Regions from separate parts of the Rhodococcus sp. K11/5 genome, predicted to be linked through region 2. Evidence: riboswitches for the same ligand, from Rfam matches in the RefSeq annotation. Region 2 holds a riboswitch; the other holds the start of a gene.

Region 1 (8,031 bases), 1.6 Mb from region 2:
TGGCCGTTCGGCCGAACCGTGGTGGACAAGCCGTCGGCCGGAACGGGGTCGCTGATCGGCAACGTCCTGTGGATCGTGCTCGCCGGGATCTGGCTGACCATCGGGCACATCGTCACGGCAACGGCGATGGCGATCACCATCATCGGCATTCCCCTGGCGCTCGCGAACCTCAAGATGATTCCGGTGTCGCTGATGCCGCTGGGCAAGGACATCGTCGACAGCGATGTTCGTGATCTGCCGCCGGGCCACGTGCCGGGGTACGTCAAGACCGGTCGCGCTACGTAACGAACGGTTCCTTTCGGCGTGGCTTACCGCGCCGATCGGCATTTTCGGGCCTATCCTCCGTGCGTGGACCCCAAGAATCCGCCGCAACGTTCATTCTCGTCACAACGTGGTGTCGTCGTTCTGTCGGTCATCGGTGCGATCGTCGCGCTCGTCGCCCATGACCGGCTCATCCCCTTCGGCACCCCGAAGTTCGGGCTGTTCGAATTCGGTATCGACGCATCGGTCTACCGGGCGGGCGGCGCCACCGTCCTCGACTCGACCCGGCTCTACGCCGGGGCACTCGTCGGCGAACTCCCCTTCACCTACCCACCCTTCGCCGCCCTGCTGTTCGCGCCGCTCGGACTCCTGGCGGACGCCACCACCCACCTCGTCTTCTGGCTGGGGAACCTCGCCCTGATCTACCTCGTCGTGCGCTGGTGCTGGATCCATCTCGGCTATCGCGACGATCGGTCGCTGCGCATCGTCAGCGCGGCACTGGCCGTGGTGTTCACCTGGCTCGAACCGATTCGGATGACGGTCTGGCTGGGACAGATCAACCTCGTCCTGCTCGCGCTCGTGCTGTGGGACCTCGGCCGACCGGAGGGCAGCCGCCTGCGCGGACTGGGGGCCGGGATCGCGACGGGCATCAAGATGACCCCGGGTCTGTTCCTGGTCCACCTGGCCCTGACCCGGCAATGGCGAGCGCTCGCGATCGGGGCGGCCACCGCCGCGACCTCCGTCGTTCTCGGGTTCGTCGTCCTCTTCTCCGACGCGGCGGCCTTCTGGTTCGGCACGATCTCGGATTCGACCCGGATCGGCGACATCACCTCGGGCGCCAATCAGTCGCTGCGCGGCGCGATCCCGAGATGGTTCGGCCTCGACGAACCATCGGTGGCGCTGTGGATCGCCGTCACGGCCGTCGTCGCGGTCGGGTCACTCCTCGTCGCTGCCGCCGCGCACCGACGCGGACTGACCCTTCTCGGACTGACCGTGTGCGGCCTGACGACGCCGCTGGTGTCGCCGTTCTCCTGGGGCCACCACTGGGTCTGGTTCCTTCCCCTGACGATCCTGAGCCTGGATCTCGCCCTGCGAGCCCGACGGCGGCTCGTATGGATCCTGCCGCTGGCGGTGACACTGCCCCAGATCGCCTGGTTCCATCTGTTTCCGGGCGGCGTCTACGCCATCGGCACGTTCATGCTGCCGCCGTCCAGCGACATCGAGGCAGTGCTGCTGCAGACGGTCTACCCCATCACGGCCCTCGTCGCGATCGTCGGCATCGGCGTGACCCTCCGGATATGTGACTTCCGCCACATAACAACTCGATTACGAACAGGTGACGAGTCGACATTCAGTGCCCGCGTATCCGTCTAGCTGCGCTTACCCGTACTCGAGCCTCACAACCGACCGACCGACCCGCGACCAGGCGAAGTTATCGAACAGTGACATCCGGGCCCGGTTCGTAATAGTGTCCTGCTCGGCCGGAAGTTCGGCCGACGTCCGGCCCGCCGCGCCAAACCTCGTCCCGCGGGTACCGGACACCCGACACGAAACAAGATCAGGGACGGGGGCGGGGGACCCACACGTCCTTCGTAGATAGTTCGGCCGTCACGCAACGAGCCCCACCCGGGTTCGCGTCGACGGTCTTGGGGTGAAGCCACACCGTTCCAGCCAGGAGCGAGTGGGCCGGGCTACCTCTCAGCCCGAATCCGACAGCTGACCTCGCAGGCGCGTGTGGAGAGGATTTCTACCCTTATGAGCGGACGTCATCGCAAGCCGAGCACCACCGGCAAGACCGTCGCCAAGGTCGCTGTCACCAGCGCACTGGTCGGCACCGCAGGCCTCGCCTTCAGCGGCACGGCAAACGCAGCACCCGACTCCGACTGGGACCGTCTGGCCCAGTGCGAGGCCGGCGGCAACTGGGCCATCAACACCGGCAACGGCTACCAGGGCGGGTTGCAGTTCGCACCCAGCACCTGGAGCAGCCACGGTGGTGGCGAATTCGCCGCGACCGCGAACCAGGCCTCGCGTGAGCAGCAGATCGTGGTCGCCGAGCGCGTCCTCGAATCCCAGGGCTGGAACGCCTGGCCGTCGTGCTCCTCGCGTCTCGGCCTGACCAGCGCTCCCACCGAGCGTTCGGCCCCGGCCGCGTCGGCACCCGCCGTCAGCGCACCCGCGCTTCCCGATCTCACCAGCATCCCCGCCACCAGCTCCGACGCGGTGGCCGGCTTGACGCAGATCGTCCAGAACTTCACGTCCGACCCGATGATCCTCGGCTTCCTGGAGCAGGCCACGGCTCACCCGGACGTCGCCGCATTCCTCGAGGCGAACCAGGACTTCCTTCCTCGGTAGTCCTCACCGCACGTCGAAGGCTCCCACCGCATGCGGTGGGGGCCTTCGACGTCTGGGGGTTCGTACCCCTGGCACGAGTGAGGGGCACCCTCGGTCCGTCTCGCGAACCGAGGGTGCCCCTCACTCGGATGGGCGCGCTGTCGACCGCGAGTCAGGGGCACCCCGACCACTCGTGACGGACCGAGCGGCACCCTCACTCCGGCACCGGCACCGGCACCGGCGTACCGATCAGCGGTTGATCACCGTGTGCGGATGCGCGTACGGCAACGAGTCGACCGGCAACGGGAACTCGATCTCCTCGCCGTACGGGGACAGGCTGCCGGCGCGCGCGGAGGCCAACTCCGTCACGGGATGGTCCTCGTCGTCGACGCCGTGGGGCCAGCCGGGATCTACGTATCGCTTCTTCGCTTCTTTCGCCATGACTCATTTTGGCACTAGGGGTCGAACCTCCGCCAGTGCAGGTCTCTAGGCTCGAGGGCGATGAGCGCGAACGACGGTCCGACGGCGGACACCCTCACGGACTGGTTGGCGTCCCGAAGCGACGACGACCTGGCCGAACTGTTGCGGTTGCGTCCCGACCTGACCATTCCGCCCCCACCCACCCTGGAGGTGCTCGCAGGCCGCTCCGAGCAACGCGCGTCGGTACTGCGGGTGGCGGACGACCTGGACACTCTCGCGCTGACGATCCTCGAACTGCTCGCACACGAGGGCGCCGACCGCGCGCCCGTCCCCCGCAGGACGCTCGACCGGTTCATCGGCAAACTCGCGACCAAGAAGTCCGTCGATGCCGCGCTCGGCGCGTTGCGGACACGAGCGCTGGTGCGCGGCACCGCCGACCTGACCATGGTCGCGGCCGCCCGCGACGCGATCCCGTGGCGCGTGGGTCGTTTCCACGACGCGGATCCCGCCCTGACCGCGGACGTGGTGACGACCCGGCTCGCGACGCTCGACGATCGCGAACGAGATCTGCTCGCGACCCTGACCAAATCGTCGTCCATCGGGCGCACCCGCGACGCGGCCCCCGGAACCCCACCCGATCGGCCCGTGCAGAAGCTCCTCGGAGCCGGTCTGCTGACCTGGCTGGACGAGAACACGGTCGAGCTCCCCCCGCAGGTCTCGCAGGCGCTCCGAGGGGAACCGGTCACCGATCCCACCCTGCTGAGCCCACCGGCGGCGACCACCGAGAAAATCACCGTCGCCGACGTCGACGCGGCCGCCGCGGGCGAGGCCCTCGAACTGCTCCGGCAGTGCGAGGACGTGCTCGACTCGCTCGGCCGCACGCCGGCACCGATCCTCAAGGCCGGCGGTCTCGGTGTACGCGAGGTGCGCCGCATCGCCAAGAGCGTCGATCTCGACGAGGCCCGCACCGGGTTCGTCGTCGAGATCCTGGCGGGCGCCGGGTTGGTCTCGGTGGGCTTCCCCGATCCGCCACCGGCCGGCGAATCCGACGACATGTGGGCCCCCACCACCGCCGTCGACACCTGGCTGGCCGCCGGTCCGGCGCAACGCTGGTCCGCGCTCGCCACCGGATGGCTCGACCTCACCCGGCTGCCCTGGCTCATCGGGATGCGCGACGCCAACGACAAACCCATCGCCGCTCTGTCCGACGAAGCGCGATCGGCGGCCGCTCCTCGTGATCGCCGCATCGTGTTGCGAGTCCTCGCCGATCTGGGATCCGGTCGCGCACCGGCCGCGGACGACGTCGTTCGTCTCGCGACCTGGAACCGGCCTCGACTCGCCGGTCGCCTCGGACGGGGTCCGGTGACCCGGTTCCTCGCCGAAGCCGCATCGTTGGGGATCGTCGCTCGTGGCGCGCTCTCCTCCCCCGGCCGGGCCCTGCTGGCCGCACCGGACTCCGCGACCGCCGCAATGCACGCCGTGCTTCCCGCCCCCATCGACCACGTCCTGGTGCAGGCCGACCTGACGGTCGTGGCGCCGGGGCCGCTCACGCCCGAACTCGCGCAACGCATGGCGTCCGTCGCCGACATCGAATCGGCCGGTGCCGCCACGATGTATCGCATCGACGAGCGCACTTTGCGGCGAGCACTGGACGGCGGCACCTCCGCGGCCGAACTGCACGCCCTGTTCGAGACGCACTCGCGGACTCCGATTCCGCAGTCGCTGACGTACTTGATCGACGACGTCGCGCGTCGGCACGGACGGTTGCGAGCCGGCGTGGCGTCGTCGTTCGTCCGCTGCGAGGACCCGGCGCTGCTGGCCGAGGTCCTCTCGTCTCCCGCAGCGGAATCACTCGCCCTGCGTGCGTTGGCGCCGACGGTCGCCGTCTCGCAGGCCCCCCTGGCCGACGTCCTGGCCCAGCTCCGAACCGCCGGTTTCGCGCCCGCGGGCGAGGATTCCTCGGGCACCATCGTCGACGTCCGCGATCGCGGCGCCCGCGTCCAGGTCCGACGCGGGCGGTCGGTCTACCGCACCCCCGTGGTCCCGTCGGACGAGCAGCTCGGCCGCCTGGTGTCCGAGATGCGTGCGGGCACCGTCGCCTCGACGGCCCGCCGTAGCGAGGGAGTGCGGTCCGACGGCACCCGCGCGTCCGGTGCCGCGACCATCGCCTTGCTGCAGCGAGCCGCACTGTCGCGGTCACCCATCAGCATCGGATACGTCGACGCCGCGGGGGTGTCGAGCAACCGCGTGGTCGAACCGGTGGGGGTCGGCGGCGGCCAACTCGATGCATGGGACGCCGGCGCGGGCGTGATGCGGCACTACACGCTGCACCGCATCACGTCGGTCTCGATGGTGGGCTGACCCCCCGCGGCTGGCGCGTACACCCCACCGTCTGGACAATGGAGTGGTTGCGCCCGCGAAGGAGATCTCTCCACCGTGCGGGCGCGTGAGGAGACAACGTGACCGACGGACCACTCATCGTCCAGTCCGACAAGACCCTGCTGCTCGAGGTCGACCACGACATGGCCCCGCAGGCTCGCGCGGCCATCGCACCGTTCGCCGAACTCGAACGAGCGCCGGAGCACGTGCACACCTACCGCATCACCCCGCTCGCTCTGTGGAACGCCCGGGCCGCGGGACACGACGCGGAGCAGGTCGTCGACGCCCTGGTCAACTTCTCTCGCTACGCGGTTCCGCAACCACTGCTGGTGGACATCGTCGACACGATGGCCCGGTACGGCCGCCTGCAGTTGGTCAAGTCCCCGGTCCACGGACTCTCGTTGATCAGCCTCGATCGTGCGGTTCTCGAAGAGATCATGCGGCACAAGAAGATCGCCCCGATGCTCGGCGCGCGCGTCGACGACGACACCGTCCTGGTGCACCCCAGCGAGCGCGGTCGCCTCAAGCAGATGCTGCTCAAGGTCGGCTGGCCGGCCGAGGACCTCGCGGGGTACGTCGACGGCGAGGCTCATCCCATCGATCTCGACTTCTCGGGTGGCCACTGGGAACTGCGTGACTACCAGCAGATGGCGACCGACTCGTTCTGGGCCGGCGGGTCCGGCGTCGTCGTGCTGCCCTGCGGTGCGGGCAAGACCATGGTGGGCGCCGCGGCGATGGCGAAGGCGCAGGCGACGACCCTGATCCTCGTCACCAACACCGTCGCCGGGCGGCAGTGGAAGCGTGAGCTCATCGCCCGAACCTCGCTGACGGAGGAGGAGATCGGGGAGTACTCCGGCGAGCGCAAGGAGATCCGGCCGGTCACCATCGCCACCTACCAGGTGGTGACGCGCCGCACGAAGGGTGAGTACAAGCACCTCGAACTGTTCGACTCGCGGGACTGGGGCCTGGTGATCTACGACGAGGTCCACCTCCTCCCCGCACCCGTCTTCCGGATGACGGCGGACCTGCAGTCCCGTCGACGGTTGGGCCTGACCGCCACCCTGGTTCGCGAGGACGGACGCGAGGGGGACGTCTTCTCCCTCATCGGACCCAAGCGGTACGACGCGCCGTGGAAGGACATCGAGGCCCAGGGCTGGATCGCTCCGGCCGAGTGCATCGAGGTCAGGGTCACCCTGACCGACGCGGAGCGGATGTCCTACGCGGTGGCCGAACCGGAGGAGCGCTACAAGCTGTGCTCGACCGCGCACACCAAGATCGCGGTGGTGAAATCCATTCTGGCCAAGCACAAGGACGCGCCGACGCTGGTCATCGGGGCGTACCTCGATCAGCTGAACGAGCTGGGCGAGGCGTTGGACGCGCCGGTGATCCAGGGTTCGACCAAGAACAAGGAACGCGAGTTGCTGTTCGACGCGTTCCGCAAGGGCGAGATCCCGACGCTGGTGGTGAGCAAGGTCGCGAACTTCTCCATCGATCTCCCGGAAGCATCTGTGGCGGTACAGGTCTCGGGCACGTTCGGATCACGGCAGGAGGAGGCGCAGCGGCTCGGTCGACTGCTCCGGCCCAAGCACGACGGCGGACAGGCGCACTTCTACTCCGTGGTCTCGCGGGACACCCTCGACGCGGAATACGCCGCTCACCGGCAGCGGTTCCTCGCCGAGCAGGGGTACGCCTATCGCATCACCGACGCGGACGACTTGCTCGGTCCGGCGATCTGACAGCGGACGACTTGCTCGGTCCGGCCATCTGACAGCGGACGACGTGCTCGGTCCGGCGATCTGACACGTCCGATCGCGTGTGCAGCGCGTTGGCCGCTCTGCCAAACTGAGTACCGGACCGGGCGCGCAGGCTCCGGGCGAAACGATGAGGACGACGAGCGTGCGGCATTTCGAGTTTTCGGTGGACCGCGGTCACGCCAGAGCGGTGAACGAGACACTGAGCGACGTCCGTCGATTGCAGTGGTCGTCCGTGGTGTTCGCGGTTCTGCTGGCCGCCGGTGTCGCGTGGATGGTCTATCTGCATCACCCCTGGTCGTACATCCTGGCCGCGGTCCTCACGATCGCGGCGGCCACCGCGCTCTGGGTCGCGTTCTGGGTTCCCCGGAAGGTGGGGTCCATCGAGAGCCTGTACGCGCGCAGCGCGCTGGTCCCGGCGATGATCTCCGAGTTGCGGCCACGCGGCGCCACCCTGATGGCGTTGATCGACGTCGCGAAGCCCGAGGCGTCGGTCCCGCACTTCGCGCTCGTGGTGCGCGCCGTGCAGGACATCCCCGGCCACAAGTTCGTCGAGGGTGAGCGAGTGCCGTCGGTGGCCGTGCTCAACGACCGCAGCACCACCTCGATGTCCGAGACCTGGCAGATGGTCAGCCCGATGCCGATCGCGTGGGGAACCCGTGACCGCACGGTGATGCGTCGCGCGATCGAGAGCATCGACCCGGCCGAATGGACGGTGCTGCAGAGCTGCCTGTCGATGACCGCGGAAGTGCGCGCCTCCGACAACCTCCAGTTGATCCTCGACCCGGATGTGCTCCCCGTCGAACTCCTCCGCCGCGCGGTCGAGGACTGATCGTCGCCGCTACCCTTGGGCCATGAACTCGGGTACTGCCGCGAATCGCACGGTGCA
Region 2 (8,031 bases):
GGTCCTGGACACCCTGAAGGTTGGCGCCGTGGCACGTCACGCAGGACGTGTCGTAGATCTGCTTGCCTTCGCGCACCATGGCGGCGGAGTCTTCCTGCGCCGTGGCGACCTGCGCGTCGGGTGTGAAGGTCGCCGCGAGGAAGCCCGCGCTGACCAGGCCCATGAGCAGAGCCAGAGCACCGCCTACGCGCCGATTGCGCTTGCGCTTGCGTCGAAACCTGGACGCGGTCGTGCCGTCGTCGGCCTGTGCCGAGTCCACGGCGTCTCCGGGTTCTGCCTGAGGAGAGGTACTCATCTGTATCCCTTTGTCGTGTCGGGGATGTCGCAGTGGGCCGGTTTTTCGGCTCGGTGCGACGAAGCGTGCTTTCGACCGTGAGCAGGGGTGTTGTCAATCATTCGACACCCGACCCGTCACCGGATGAAGTAGATGGTCGCGAACAAGGCGATCCAGACGATGTCGACGAAGTGCCAGTAGTACGACACCACGATTGCCGCGGTGGCCTGGGCCGGCGTGAACTTGCTGACCAGCGTCCTGGCGATGAGGAAGACGAACGCGATGAGGCCACCGATGACGTGCAGGCCGTGGAAGCCGGTGGTGATGTAGAAGACCGAGCCGTAGATGCTGCTCGAGATCGAGGTGCCCTCGTGGACCATGTGGTAGTACTCGTAGCCCTGTCCGAAGACGAAGAACGTGCCCATGGCGAGGGTGAGGATGTACCACCTGCGCAGGCCGAACACGTCGCCGCGCTCGGCGGCGAACACGCCGAGCTGGCACGTGAAGGACGAGGCGATCAGCACCGCGGTGATCGGCACGGCCAGGGCCAGGTTCAACTCGGTGGGCTCGGGCGGCCATTCGCCCGGAGCGGCCTGGGCTCGCGCGACGAAGTACATCGCGAAGAGACCGGCAAAGAACATCAGCTCGCTGGACAACCACACGATGGTGCCCACGCTGACCATGTTCGGCCGGTTCAGCGAGTGAACACGCTGGGTGATGGCGGATCCCGAAGTACCTACTGCGCTCGTCACTTCTGAAGTATGACTCTTCGTAGTACGGATGGCATAGCCGGGTCCGAAGTTGGCGCGTCGACTCGGCGCGATGCGGGTACACCCTGCCGTCGCGAACAGTCGCGATCGTGGTTCCTGGCTACTGTCGACTCATGAGTAGCGATGGATCACAGCGATGGTGGAAGCGCCTGTTCCGTGGTCGTTCGGTCCCCGATCTGGACATGACCCGGCCCGATCTGGTGGTCGTGGCATCGAGCTTCGACGACATCGAGGCGTGTTCGGCAGCGCTCGAACGGGCGGCGAGGACCGAGCCTCGATGGGCCCCGGCGGACCAGGTCGTCCTTCGTCACCACCTGATGCTGCCGGCGGCCGAGGTGCCGGACGCCGTGTCGGTGGCGGGCCAGGACGGATACGTCGAGGCGACGTCGGGACCGTTGGCCCAGACACCCGGGTCCGTTCCCGTTGCCGTCGACCATGCCCGGCTGCTGGTGCTGCAGCGCGTCCAGGTTCTCGACGCCCTGCACTGTTCTCAGGAGCGTTCGCGCATGGCGGGGCTGGCGCAGCGACGGGGAGGCTCGGTTCTGGGGTGGGATGCGCTGCAGCCGCCCTCCGGTGGAGCCGGTTCCGCCCAGTAGGCTCGCCGACCATGAACCCTGCGGATGCGAGCCCCGACTCGAGGCGCACGTGGTCGGCGGTGCTCGGGGATCTCTCGTCGCGCCGTGACCTGTCCGCCGCGGACACGGCGTGGGCGATGGACGAGATCATGTCGGACAACGCCACGTCGGCCCAGATCGCGGCATTCGGAGTGGCCCTCAAGATGAAGGGCGTCACCTCAGAGGAACTGCGGGGACTGGCGGACACGATGCTCGACCACGCGAATGCGGTTCCGATCGACGACGACGTGGTCGACATCGTCGGTACCGGGGGAGACCGGTCGCACACCGTGAACATCTCGACGATGGCTTCGGTGGTGGTCGCGGCGAGTGGGGTGCGGGTGGTCAAGCACGGCAACCGAGCCGCGTCCTCCAAGAGCGGTGGCGCCGACGTGCTCGAGGAGCTGGGTGTCCGCATCGATCAGGGACCGGATCGAGTCGCCGCGTCCGTGCGTGCGCTCGGCATCGGCTTCTGTTTCGCACCGGTCTTCCACCCGGCGCTGCGGTTCGCGGCGGCGCCGCGCAAGGAGATCGGTATCCCGACGGTGTTCAACGTGCTCGGCCCGTTGACCAATCCGGCGCGACCGCGCGCGGGTCTGGTGGGGTGCGCGTTCGAGGATCTGGTGGACGTCGTCTCCGGGGTGTTCGCGGCACGCGGTCACTCCGTGCTGGTGGTGCGCGGCGACGACGGTCTGGACGAGATCACGACGTCGTCCACCACGCAGGTGAACGTGGTACGCGGTGGTTCCGTGGTGCGTGAGGTCCTGGACCCGCGAGAGCTGGGTATCGCCCGAGTGCCTCTGGATGCGCTGCGCGGGGGCGACGCCGCCGTCAACGCGAGAATCGCGCGTCGGGTGTTCGCGGGAGAGCACGGACCGGTGCGCGATGCCGTACTGCTCAACGCGGCCGCCGCCGTCGCGGCCTTCCGCGGCGTCGACGGCACCCTGCTCGACGCGCTGGCCGACGGTCTCCGAACGGTGACGGCGGCGGTCGACGAGGGTGCGGCCGCCACCCTCCTCGACGAATGGGCGTCCTTCACGTCCTCGTGAGAGGAGCGGTCACTCGCCGAGCGAGAATCCGGCGTCGACGTCCGCGCTCGAGTAGGACTTGAAGGCGATGTGGGTGTCCGTGCGCAGAACGCCGTCGAGCCGATTGACGCGCTCGGTGATCACCAGCGCGATCTCCTCGTGTGTGCGGACCTTGACCACTGCGATCAGGTCGACGTCACCAGCGCAGGAGTACACCTCGGTGACTCCGGCGACATCCGCGACGGCCTGAGCCGTCTCGGGGATCGTATGGACGTCGGCGTGGATCATGACGATGGCGGTGATCATCTCGGTGATGCCTTCCGGGTGGGATGCAAGGTGCCGTCAGCGTAGTTGGCGCTCGTCCCTCTCCACTCGACGCACGGTCGCGCACCACGTGTGCCAGCGACCGACCCCGTGGACCGGTTCGTGCCACCCGTCGGTGGTGTCGACGATGCGAACGCCACCGGAGTCCAGCCACCGGGCCAGTAGTGCCACCTCCTCCGGTGTTGCGCCCTCGAGCGGCGTTCCGTCGGGGACCACGGTCTCGGCCCCGGCGACGAGTGCGTCGACGACGGGCATGGGGGAGACGCCGCGTCGTGCGACACCGGCGCTGGCGAGGCGGCCGTGGCGGATGACCACGAACTCCCACCCGCCTCCGTCGGCGGGCCGCGCGGCCACGAGCTGCGCGATGCGGGTCAACGACTGCAGGCGCTGCAGGGTTCTCAGCACGGTCACCGTCGCGGCCGTCCGATCGCGGAGGCGGGCTGCGTTCTCGAACAACTCTGCGCGCGAGAGTTCCTCGATACGGGCCAGCGCGGTCTCGACGACCCCGGCGGAGTGCCCGTCGACGAGTTCGACGAAAGCCGCCGGAGCCGACGCGTAGTCCAGCGCGGACAGGGGTCCGGCCGCGGCGGCCGTGCATCCACCCACCGCCTCGACGGGACACTTCTCGTGCCGGGCCGATACGGCGATGCGGTGCGTGCACGAGCGAAGACCGGTGTACTCGGCGAGAGACGCCGCCGCCTCGGCCGCCGCTCCCCGGACGGAGAACGGACCCAAGGCTCCCGGTGCGGGCGCGCGCACGATGGACAGCCGCGGAAACGCCTCGGCGGTGAGAGCGATCCACCAGCCCTTGCGGGGGTACTTCGATCGCCGGTTGTACGGGGGCGTGTGCGCGCTGATGAGTCGGAGCTCGCGCACACCGGCTTCGATCGCGTGGCTGCACTCGACGTGATCCACGCGGGTGGCGAGCGCGACCATCTCCTTCATCCGCCCGCGGGTCTCGGAACCCGTGAAGTAGTTGCGTACCCGTCGATGCAGGTTGTTCGAGGTTCCGACGTAGAGGACCTCGTCCGAGGGGCCCCGGAACAGGTAGACCCCCGGCGCGTGCGGCAATCCCGCGGCCAGTCCGCGCTTGGCGCGATGCGCCGCAGGAACCGTGGGCAGATAGTCGATCAGTTCGGCATAGCTGTGGACGCCCTGGTTGCCGACCCGTTCGATGAGTCCGTGCAGGACGTCGACCGTCGCCCGCGCGTCGTCGAGTGCACGGTGAGTGGGCCGAGTCGACGACCGGAACACCGTGGCCAGGGCCGAGAGCTTCACCGACGGTGCCTCGTCCCGGGTGAGAACGCGGCGAGCGAGTTTCACGGTGCAGAGAACCTGGAACGACGGCCACGCCAGATCCATCCGAGTGGCGGCCGCTCGGAGGAAACCGGTGTCGAATCGCGCGTTGTGCGCGACGAGCACGCATCCGCGTGCGAACTCGACGAAGGCCGGCAGCACTCGCTCGATACGCGGGGCGTCCACGAGCATCGCGGTGGTGATGCCGGTCAGCGCGACGATGGTGGGCGGGATGGAGCGCCCGGGATCCACGAGTGTCGACATCTCACCCAGCACGCGGCCGCCGCGCACCTTGACCGCACCGATCTCGGTGATCGCGTCCTCTCCCGGCCGACCCCCGGTGGTCTCGAGGTCGACCACGACGAAGGTGGTCTCGCGCAGCGACGCGTCGAGTTCGTCGAAGGCGAGTTGGTGCGCTCCCGAGTGCGGCGTGATCACCCCGAGGACGTTAGAGGCGTCCACCGACAGAATTCGGCGACGATCGCGGGTTCGCGTTCGTGTCGGAGGTCGCCGTTACGTTCGGGCGGCAAGGTCGCGAACCGAGCCGAGACCCGGTGAACCGAGCCGAAACCGAGATGAGACGAGGATCACATGATTGTCGATTGTGGCGACTGCCGGGTGCGGGGACTCGCGTGCCAGGACTGCGTGGTGTCGGTCCTCCTGGGGGTTCCGGAGCTCCCGGCGCGGGGCTCCGGGGAGCCCGGCGGGTCCCGGTACGGGGCTCGGCGATTGCGGCTCGAGCAGGACGAACACGACGCCATGGAGGTTCTGGCCGACAGTGGACTGATACCGCGATTGAGGCTCGTCAGCAGTGAGATCCCCAGCGGCCGCGAGGCGCACGACGGTGGCCGAGGTGATGCGCCGGACCACGCTGCGGGGTGATCTCACCGTGATCCAATCGCGACACGAACCGGGTGGGCTCGACATTGTGGATGCCGTTTCGTAATCTTTCCGAGACATTGCGGAGTCGTGCAGATCCACCCGAGGAATGCGTCGCAGTGTCACCGCCTAATCGGCCTCCTCTTTCCGGGGTGGTCGTACCGGGAACCCACCGTTACACCGGGGTGAATCCTTCTCCCCGCGGCCTCGCCGCGGTTCGAAGGTAGGGCTGATCTTCCCAGCCCGAACCCGTCAGCTAACTCGGTCGGCGGATGAACGGAAGAAATGGAGCACCTCTTTTCGTGGCGAAACACCGTAAACCCAGCAGTGCCACGCGGCCCGTCCGCAACGTTCTCATCGCCGGCGCCCTCACTGCAGGAGCTGTCGCCATCCCCGCCGCCCCGGCCTTCGCGGCCCCGGTGGCAATCCCCGGAATCGGGACCTTCGAGGTTCCCGACGAGATCCTGAGCCAGCTGCCCCCGATGCCGGTTGCTCCGCAGCTGCCCGCGGTTCCCCAGGTTCCGCAGCTCGCACCCGCGGCTCCGGTGCAGAGCGCCGCCCAGGCCGCCGTCGCCGCGGCCGAGAGCAAGGTCGGTGCACCGTACGTCTACGGCGCAGCGGGCCCCAACGCCTTCGACTGCTCCGGCTTGATGCAGTGGGCCTACCAGCAGGCCGGCATCTCCCTGCCGCGCACCAGCTACGACCAGGCCGCCGCCGGTACCTCGGTCTCGCTGGGCAACCTGCAGCCGGGGGACATCGTGTCCTTCTACGGCGGCTCGCACTCCGGTATGTACGTGGGCAACGGCAACGTCGTGCACGCGTCCACCGAGAGCCAGCCGGTCAAGGTCGTTCCGCTGTCATCGATGCCTGCCGACGGCGCAAGCCGCTACGTCTGATCCGAGTCGATCGTGTGAGAGGGTGTCGTCGCATCAGCGGCGGCACCCTCCTCGTCGGTCGGGGGCATGAATCGATCCGCCCCCAGAAACAAGTGGAGCGGTCGGTTATGGACGTGTTCTCACGTCGACAACCCCGTTTCGCGCCGGATAAACCGAATCCTGGACAGTGTCCGCACGCTCGTCGTAATCTTTCCGAGACCTCGATGGTCGCAGAGGTCTCGAATCGCTTCACCTGATCGGAGAACCATCCACCGTGTCGTCAGCCTGGTCGAAGTCGCACCGGACCGCCGTGTCTCATCGATGCCGCGCGCTGGTTCTCGCCGGATTGTTGGGCGCCACCGTGATGATGTCGACGCCGGTGGCGGGTGCTGATCCCGTACCCGGCGCGTCCGGTAGCGCCGCGATGACGGAACTGGCCGACCTGTCGCGCGCTTCGGAGGAGACCACCGAGGCGATGCACAACGCCCAGATCGACCTCGACGCCAAGATGGCGGCGCAACGGGAAGCCGAGGATCGCCTCGCCCGGGATCGGTCCGCCGTGGACGCTGCGAACGGTTTGATCGATTCGGTGCGGCCGACGGTCGACAAGATCGCGCAGGCGAACTACCAGGGTGCGCGGACCAATCGCCTGTTCGCGCTGATGGTCAGCGATTCGCCGCAGCAGATGCTCGACCAGATGTCGGCGCTCGACGTCATCTCCACCGACGCGGCCGCGCAGGTCGCCACCTTCCGTGAGGCGACCGATGCCGCCGCAGCGGCCGAGCAGTCGTCCCTGCAGTCCGCCGACGCGGCCCGCATCGCGACCGAGCAGGCGCGCGCTCTCAGTGACGATCTACAGAACAAGCAGAGTCGATTGCAGGCTCAGATCGACGACGTGGTGGCCGCATTCGCCGCGCTGTCCGAGGCGGAGCGAGCGGAACTCGCAGGTTCCGCGTTTCCTCCCGGCTTCGATCCCGCGTCCATTCTGGGTTCGTTGACGCCGGGTTCGCAGGCCGGTGCCCTTCAGGCAGCGTTCACCCAGATCGGCAAGCCCTATGTGTGGGGCGCGACCGGTCCCGACGGATACGACTGCTCCGGGCTCGTCGTCTGGGCGTACAACCAGGTGGGCAAGACCCTTCCGCGCTCGAGTCAGGCGCAGGCAGCCGGCGGCACGCCGGTGGCGAAGAGCGATCTGCAGCCGGGTGACGTGGTTCTGTTCTATCCCGAGGCGTCGCACGTCGGCCTCTACGCCGGCAACGGGAACATCGTGCATGCCTCGACCTTCGGCGTACCCGTCCGAGTCGAGTCGATGGAATCCTGGCCGTTCCACAGCGCGCGCCGGTACTGATCATTCGCACCGTTCGACGGTCGGCGCTCGCTCTGGCGTTGGTGGTGACGGTGGCGACCGGTTGTGCCGGAACGCCCCCGCCCACCTCGGACGCTCCGTCCGGGGCCGCGGCGAGTTCGTTCGACGACCAGCGCACGGCGGGGGTGCAGGCCCTGCTCGACGCGTGGACGGTCGCCCTTCGCGACGGCGACGAGGACGCCCTGCGATCGCTGTTCGATCGGGGTGCCGACCCGGGGTTCGTCGAACGTGAAGTCGAACGTGCCCGCAATCTACGGGGAGTTCCGCTCTCCGACTTCGGATACGAACTGATCGACGAACCCGAGACCCCGGTTCCGACCGAACTCGCGGAGTCGTTGTCCGCCACCGATGTCTGGGCCCCGCACGTGGTGCTGCGCTATGCGTACGCCGAGGCCGACATCGACTCCACCCGCCGCGACGTCACCCTCGTCGTCGCCCGCCGAGGCGACACCTGGGCGCTGGTCTCGGACGACGACCTCCCGCAGTACGGCCGCATCACCTGGCGCGGGCCGTGGGACTTCGGGCCGGTGGTCACCGAGTCCGTGCAGACCGGTGACACCACGTCGATCGTCGTCGGCCACCCGGAGCAACGGGCGCTGATCGAC

The links. A riboswitch is a leader RNA that binds a small molecule or an ion and turns the genes downstream of it on or off. The one in region 2 is predicted to bind cyclic di-AMP.
Region 1: it holds a riboswitch for cyclic di-AMP, as region 2 does, so the genes downstream of both, ACY466_RS06180 (transglycosylase family protein) here and ACY466_RS13665 (C40 family peptidase) in region 2, are expected to answer to the same signal.

What each region holds. Positions count from the first base shown of each region.
Region 1 is NZ_CM143721.1:1,266,400-1,274,430, reverse strand. It holds gene ACY466_RS06190 (YccF domain-containing protein) at 1-285, shown strand, start outside; gene ACY466_RS06185 (glycosyltransferase 87 family protein) at 349-1,635, shown strand; cyclic di-AMP (ydaO/yuaA leader) riboswitch at 1,798-2,008, shown strand; gene ACY466_RS06180 (transglycosylase family protein) at 2,017-2,613, shown strand; gene ACY466_RS06175 (hypothetical protein) at 2,842-3,033, opposite strand; gene ACY466_RS06170 (helicase-associated domain-containing protein) at 3,094-5,373, shown strand; gene ACY466_RS06165 (DNA repair helicase XPB) at 5,472-7,127, shown strand; gene ACY466_RS06160 (DUF3239 domain-containing protein) at 7,288-7,974, shown strand; gene ACY466_RS06155 (pyridoxal phosphate-dependent aminotransferase) at 7,997-8,031, shown strand, end outside.
Region 2 is NZ_CM143721.1:2,894,852-2,902,882, reverse strand. It holds gene qcrC (cytochrome bc1 complex diheme cytochrome c subunit) at 1-295, opposite strand, end outside; gene ctaE (aa3-type cytochrome oxidase subunit III) at 412-1,026, opposite strand; gene ACY466_RS13690 (hypothetical protein) at 1,158-1,640, shown strand; gene trpD (anthranilate phosphoribosyltransferase) at 1,652-2,707, shown strand; gene ACY466_RS13680 (Lrp/AsnC family transcriptional regulator) at 2,717-2,992, opposite strand; gene ACY466_RS13675 (DEDD exonuclease domain-containing protein) at 3,029-4,744, opposite strand; gene ACY466_RS13670 (hypothetical protein) at 4,955-5,188, shown strand; cyclic di-AMP (ydaO/yuaA leader) riboswitch at 5,302-5,472, shown strand; gene ACY466_RS13665 (C40 family peptidase) at 5,488-6,081, shown strand; gene ACY466_RS13660 (C40 family peptidase) at 6,425-7,408, shown strand; gene ACY466_RS13655 (hypothetical protein) at 7,453-8,031, shown strand, end outside.